Regions from separate parts of the Bacillus sp. SRI_025 genome, predicted to be linked through region 2. Evidence: a T-box and tRNA genes for the amino acid it is inferred to sense, from the RefSeq annotation. Region 2 holds a T-box; the other holds one or more tRNA genes.
What was found. A T-box is a leader RNA that pairs with one kind of tRNA and senses whether it is charged. The one in region 2 lies ahead of thrS (threonine--tRNA ligase), so its partner is inferred to be a tRNA-Thr.
Positions count from the first base shown of each region.

Region 1: it encodes a tRNA-Thr, which carries the amino acid that the T-box ahead of thrS (threonine--tRNA ligase) is inferred to sense. The anticodon was not compared.

Region 1 covers NZ_JBYEGB010000007.1:186,331-189,743, forward strand. Annotated here, with positions in the region: gene sigW (RNA polymerase sigma factor SigW) at 1-72, opposite strand, end outside; gene rocF (arginase) at 256-1,167, opposite strand; tRNA gene AC20OE_RS17690 (tRNA-Gln) at 1,304-1,375, opposite strand; tRNA gene AC20OE_RS17695 (tRNA-Tyr) at 1,380-1,464, opposite strand; tRNA gene AC20OE_RS17700 (tRNA-Thr) at 1,493-1,565, opposite strand; tRNA gene AC20OE_RS17705 (tRNA-Val) at 1,569-1,644, opposite strand; tRNA gene AC20OE_RS17710 (tRNA-Glu) at 1,651-1,725, opposite strand; gene murQ (N-acetylmuramic acid 6-phosphate etherase) at 1,946-2,857, shown strand; gene AC20OE_RS17720 (MurR/RpiR family transcriptional regulator) at 2,872-3,413, shown strand, end outside.
Region 2 covers NZ_JBYEGB010000005.1:62,123-65,535, reverse strand. Annotated here, with positions in the region: gene AC20OE_RS14840 (DNA alkylation repair protein) at 1-435, shown strand, start outside; gene AC20OE_RS14835 (HNH endonuclease) at 655-1,413, shown strand; T-box leader at 1,603-1,826, shown strand; T-box leader at 1,864-2,088, shown strand; gene thrS (threonine--tRNA ligase) at 2,142-3,413, shown strand, end outside.

The DNA.
Region 1 (3,413 bases), on a different contig from region 2:
TACGATGTCTGCAAATGCGTTCTGGTCGCCTTTTTTCACTTGCTTAATTCTCTTTTTAATCATTGTGTCCATAGTATATTCAACCTCTGCCTTCACCGGTCTTTATGTATACGAACCTCTTTCCAAAAGGTTTCATTCTCCTCTAAAAAATAGTGTAACAAATTTTTGACAGTGTGTTACGCTTATCAACCGGTAAAAACCTTAACATATCCTTAAATTTTCCCAAAACAAAAAAGAACGGGAACAAGTCCCGCTCTACAATAACTTTTCACCCATTAACGATCCAATTAATGCCACAGCCGCTTCTGCTGTTTTGTTTTTCTCATCTAAAACCGGATTTACTTCAACAAATTCAGCAGACGTTAAAATACCCGCCTCCTCTAAAAGCTCCATTGCAAGATGACTCTCCCGGTAACTAATGCCGCCTGCTACCGGAGTGCCTACACCAGGGCATTCCGCTGGGTCTAGCCCGTCTAAATCAAGCGAGAGATGGACACCATCTGTTCTTTCCTTTAGATAAGCAATAGCTTCCTCCATCACCCTTGTCATCCCTAAACGATCAATTTCATGCATCGTATAGACTTTAATGCCTTTCTCTCGAATCAATGCCCGCTCTCCTTCATCTAAGGATCGAGCACCAATTATAACGACATTTTGAGGTTTCAATTTAGGCGAATAACCGCCAATGTTTGTTAAATCAGCATGCCCAAAACCAAGACTGACAGCAAGCGGCATGCCATGAATATTTCCAGAAGGAGAGGTTTCCTCCGTATTCAAATCCCCGTGTGCATCATACCAAATGACTCCTAAGTTTTCATAATGCTTGGCTACCCCAGCAAGTGTGCCAATCGCAATGCTGTGATCACCACCTAAAATGAGCGGAAACGAACCTGATTGCACAATACTGTCAACCTTCTCAGCAAGCAGCTGATTCGCCCCAGCATTCTCGGTCAAATTTTTTAGCTTTTCACTTGTATATAAACCTTTCTCATCATCTCTTTGTTCAACTGGAATATCTCCTAGATCCTCCACATCAAATGAGAGCGTTTCCAATTTTTCTTTTACGCCTGCACAACGAATCGCACTCGGCCCCATATCGACGCCCCTTCTCGTTTGCCCCAAGTCCATCGGAACTCCAACAATCGTGACCTTCTTTTGCTCTCCCATATGTACATCCCCTTTCCGTTCATGCTTATATTTTACTTTCTTGATGCCTTCTGACTCAACTCGACAACATTTTGAATAGTTATACAGTCCCTCCGCCAACATAAAAAAAGACACCTTTTTGAAAAAGGTGTCTTAACTGGGCTAGCTGGATTCGAACCAACGCATGACGGAGTCAAAGTCCGTTGCCTTACCGCTTGGCTATAGCCCAAAAATGGTGGAGGGGGACGGATTCGAACCGCCGAACCCGGAGGGAGCGGATTTACAGTCCGCCGCGTTTAGCCACTTCGCTACCCCTCCACATATGGAATTGATAAAGATAAAACAGTGCCGGCAAGAGGACTTGAACCCCCAACCTACTGATTACAAGTCAGTTGCTCTACCAGTTGAGCTACACCGGCATATGGTGGAGGATGACGGGCTCGAACCGCCGACCCTCTGCTTGTAAGGCAGATGCTCTCCCAGCTGAGCTAATCCTCCACATCATGGTGACCCGTACGGGATTCGAACCCGTGTTACCGCCGTGAAAGGGCGGTGTCTTAACCGCTTGACCAACGGGCCAGTTTGTCAAGTTTGTTGTTTCCGTGAAGCTGACAAAAGTTATTATATACAGGTTGTCCCCCTTTTGTAAAGGGGATTTTTATTTTTTTTATTTTCTAACTATTTGCTCCCTATTTATTCAACATTTCTACTGAAATATAATTTCAATATTCAAATATAATATTGAAATTTCGTACCATACTCAATATACTGAAAATGAAGAAATAAGGAGGTATGTCACATGCAGCCATCTCAACTGCGTTCTTTGACAACAGAATCAAGAAACCCCAACACAATGGGAATTTCTCAAGCAGATCCGCTTGAAATACTCCAGATGATTAATGAAGAAGATATGAAGGTCGCTCAAGCAGTCAACCTTGTACTTCCCCATGTCAAAACAGCAAGTGACTTTGCCTATGAATCCATCTCAAATGGAGGCAGACTCGTTTATTTAGGCGCCGGAACAAGCGGCAGAATTGGCGTAATGGATGCTGTCGAATGTCCCCCAACCTATAGCGTCTCACCTGATGTCATTGTAGGCATCATGGCAGGCGGAGACTCAGCTTTTTCTCAAGCTGCCGAAGATGTGGAAGATAGTGAAGAAGCCGGCAAACAGGATTTAGTACACATCCACCTGACATCAAAAGATACAGTCGTCGGAATTGCCGCAAGCGGCAGGACACCTTATATCATCGGCGCTTTAAACTATGCAAAGTCAATTGGAGCTAAAACAGTAGCACTCAGCTGCAATAAACAAGCAGAAATTAGCGAGCTTGCAGATTGCGCCATTGAGGTCATTGTAGGACCAGAAGCCATCACTGGGTCAACAAGAATGAAAGCAGCATCCGCTCATAAAATGATTTTAAATATGCTTTCCACCTCAGTCATGATCAGACAAGGCAAAGTATATGAAAACCTGATGGTTGATGTTAAAGTCAGCAATCATAAATTAAAAGAACGCGCCATCACCATCATTCAACATGTGACAAATGCTTCCTACGAACAAGCCGTGAAGACTCTCGAAGCAGCAGACTTAGAAGTCAAAACCGCCATCGTCATGCTCCAAACAAACACAGACAAGAAAACAGCCAAAGATTTACTGAGCAAAACGAATGGTCATATCGACAAAGCGATCTCACGTTATCAATCCTAAAGGAGGTAGAGCTCATGTCAGCAGGTGGACTTACCCTACTACACACAATCAAATCAAAGCTCCCCCAATCTGAAAAAATCATTGCAGACTATATCCTTGCCCATCCTGACAAAGTCATTAAAAGTACAGTACACGAAATCAGTCAGGCAGCCGGCGCAAGCAGCTCTGCAGTCATCCGTCTTTGTAAATCTCTCGGGCTGGATGGCTATCAAGATTTAAAAATGCGGATCGCTGGAGACTTGATGCATGACGATAAACAAGGCTACAGAGATATCGAACAAGATGAACCACTTCAATCCATTATTCAAAAAACAGCTGGAAACTCGATTCAATCGATTAAGGACACCGCTTCTATTTTAAATGCAGATGCTTTAGAAAAGGCTGTTCAATTACTGCTGAATGCAAACCAAATTCATTTTATCGGTGTTGGTGCATCTGGCATCGTCGCAGCTGATGCCCAGCAGAAATTTCTCAGAATTAACTATGCAGCGACAGCCTTCACTGACATGCACATTGCATCTACGGTCATTGCAAATGCAGGAGAGAATGACATTGT
Region 2 (3,413 bases):
AAACTGGCGTACATTCAGCCTTTCGCAGCTGATCATCATTTTGGTGTACGCGAAATTGCTTGGATGTCAGTGAGAGAAAGTCTAAGTCAGCAGCTCGATCAAAGTATAAAATATTTAACAGAATGGACAAAAAGTGAGGATGAAAATATTCGTCGATTCTCTGTAGAGGCAATCCGTCCAAGAGGTGTATGGACAAAGCATATTGAGTTATTAAAACAGGAGCCAGAAAGAGCACTGCCAATTCTAAATCACCTCAAATCTGATCCATCAACATATGTTCAAGATTCTGTAGGAAACTGGCTGAATGACGCTAGTAAAACACAGCCTGATTGGGTACGAAATCTGTGCGAACAGTGGTCAAAGGATTCTAATACAAAAGCGACAAGCAGAATTGTTAAGAAAGCCAAGAGAACGATTGTGAAGGGGAATTTGTGAAAAAGAACATGAACTAAATTTCCTTTTTTGAGGGAATTTTTATCTGAATGATTCAGGAGAAATTCTTAGAGGTATGCAGGTATATTCTTCAGAATGGTATAAATTAAGTTTTGTTTGAGTCAAATATTGTTTTTGTAACCATTCAATAGAGCATATTAATTCTTCTGAATATCTATCTATAAAGAAAACAATATACAGAGAGAGTGAGTCGTACCATTGATGAATCAAGATACTTTTGCTGATTGGTTGAGAACTTATACAAATATAAAACCATACTCTATTGGAAGATACTCTAAAGCGATCGGCACTATATCCTCAGAATTAGGAGACTATGGATTACAGAAGATTAATTTATTTAATCTAACTGATGCTGCCTTTATCGATGAAATTCTTAGTAATCCAGAGTTCAAAAAGAAGAATGAAAAAGGACATAGGATGTATAGTGTAGCTTTAAATCATTTTAAAAAATACATTGAATATTATGATGATTCTGAGTTGCAAGCAGAGCTATTTAAAGAGGAGCAGGAGTTTGAAAAGTACCTAATAGGAGATCCTGCTGATGTCGGTAGAGCTGATATTGAGGATAAGCCAAGAGATAAGCCTGAACATAGGTTAGTGAAAAATAAAAAGGTATGGAGTAGAAATCCTAAATATGCAGTTTTAGCTGTTGCTGATGCAGATTATTTATGTGAGTTCGATAAACAGCATAAGCATTTTATTTCTAAGTTTAATGGAGAGAATTATGTAGAGGCTCACCACTTGATACCAATGCAATATCAGGATCAATTTGATCACAGTTTAGACATCCATGCTAATATTGTTTCAATTTGTTTAGTCTGTCATAAGAAAATCCATTATGGACGATTTGAGGACAAGAAAGAAATATTAGATAAGCTATTTCACAGTAGGAGAGAGAGACTTCTTAAAGGTGGAATTGAGATAGAAATTTCACAGTTATACACGTATTATCAGGATTGAGAAATCTAAGGGAATTATGGCTGGCTTAAGATTACTACCTACATTAGGATGCTAATTGAGTATTTAGGGCAAATTGATTATAGCCTGAGTAAAATCACTCAAAATGCCATTTTAAAGAATGAATTTCATTAGCTTTACTCAAAATAAAGCTTTACATCATCCATTATCATCATGTAAGATATGGAGAAATTAAAAGCGAAGAAAAGGACATGAGCCATTTTTACTGGTTATCAGAGAGGGAAGTCACGCTGAAATCTTCCTAACACAGAAAAGTTGTCTTACCACCTTTGAGCTGTATTGGGGAAATTACAGTATCCAATATCGTTTACGCCACGTTACGGCACCAGAGCCATAAAGCGAATACGCATTATGGGAATTTGGGTGGAACCACGGATCACACATTCGTCCCTCTATGAGGGATGGGTGTGTTTTTTTGTACACTCATATAGGATCATTGCTTTGAAAAGGACATGAGCAGCTTTTATCGGTTACCAGAGAGGGAAGTCACGCTGAAATCTTCCTAACGCAGAAAAGCTGTCTTACCACCTTTGAGCTGTATTGGGGAAAATTGCAGTATCCAATACCGTCAATGCCGCGTTACGGCACCAGAGCCATAAAGCGAATACGCGTTATGGGAATTTGGGTGGAACCACGGATTACACATTCGTCCCTCTATGAGGGATGGGTGTGTTTTTTTTATTTCAAAAAATAGGAAAGGTGTGTCAGTTATGAGAGAAAACATGGTGAAGATTCAATTTCTAGATGGAAAGATAAAGGAGTTTCCCGCAGGTACGACTGTTGCAGATGTTGCCTTCCATATTAGTCCGAGCTTAAGAAAAAAAGCGGTGGCGGGAAAGGTCAATGATCAAATGGTTGATTTAAGTGAAAAGCTAAACAGCGATGTTCGGCTGTCTATTGTCACACTTGATTCAAAAGAAGGGGTTGAAGTGCTGCGCCATACATCTGCACACGTATTAGCCCAGGCTGTGAAAAGGTTATATGACAATGTCACACTAGGAATCGGTCCTGTCATTGAAAATGGATTTTACTATGATATGAAGCTCGATCAAACATTAAGCGTAGAGGATTTGGAAGAAATTGAAAAAGAGATGAAAAACATCATAAATGAGAATCATCCCATCCAAAGAAAAGAGGTCTCTTACAAAGAAGCAGAAGCGCTGTTTGCACATGATCCATATAAGCTGGATATTTTAAAAGGGTTACCCTCTCAAGAAGCCATCACAGTTTATCAGCAAGGAGAATTTGTAGATTTATGCCGCGGGCCGCATGTACCTTCTACAGGGTACTTAAAGTCATTTAAACTAACACGTGTTGCAGGGGCTTATTGGCGGGGAGATAGCAATCAGGATGTCTTGCAGCGAGTGTATGGTGTAGCGTTTCAGCATCCAAATCATCTAGCTGATTATCTTCATTTCATGGAAGAAGCAAATAAACGTGATCACCGGAAATTAGGGAAGCAGTTATCCCTCTTTATGTTTTCAGAAGAAGCACCAGGCATGCCGTTTTATTTACCAAAAGGTCAGATTGTCAGAAATGAATTAATGGCCTTTTCAAGAGAAGTGCGAGGAAAAGCGCAATACGAAGAAGTGAGTACACCGTTTATGATGAACCAAGAGCTTTGGGAAAAGTCAGGGCACTGGGATCATTATCATGAAAATATGTATTTCTCAGAAGTAGACCATACAAGCTTTGCTTTAAAACCGATGAACTGTCCAGGGCATATGCTCATGTTCAAAAACAGCTTATATTCATACAGAGACCTCCCGATCAGAATGGCTGAGTTTGGCCAGGTGCATCGTCATGAATTTAGCGGAGCGTTAAATGGATTGTTCAGGGTCAGGACATTTTGCCAAGATGATGCTCACATTTTTTTAAGAGAAGATCAAATCGAAGCTGAAATCAAACGGATTTTCCAATTAGTTGATCATGTGTATCGGACATTTGGGTTTGAGTATTCCGTCGAGCTATCCACTCGTCCA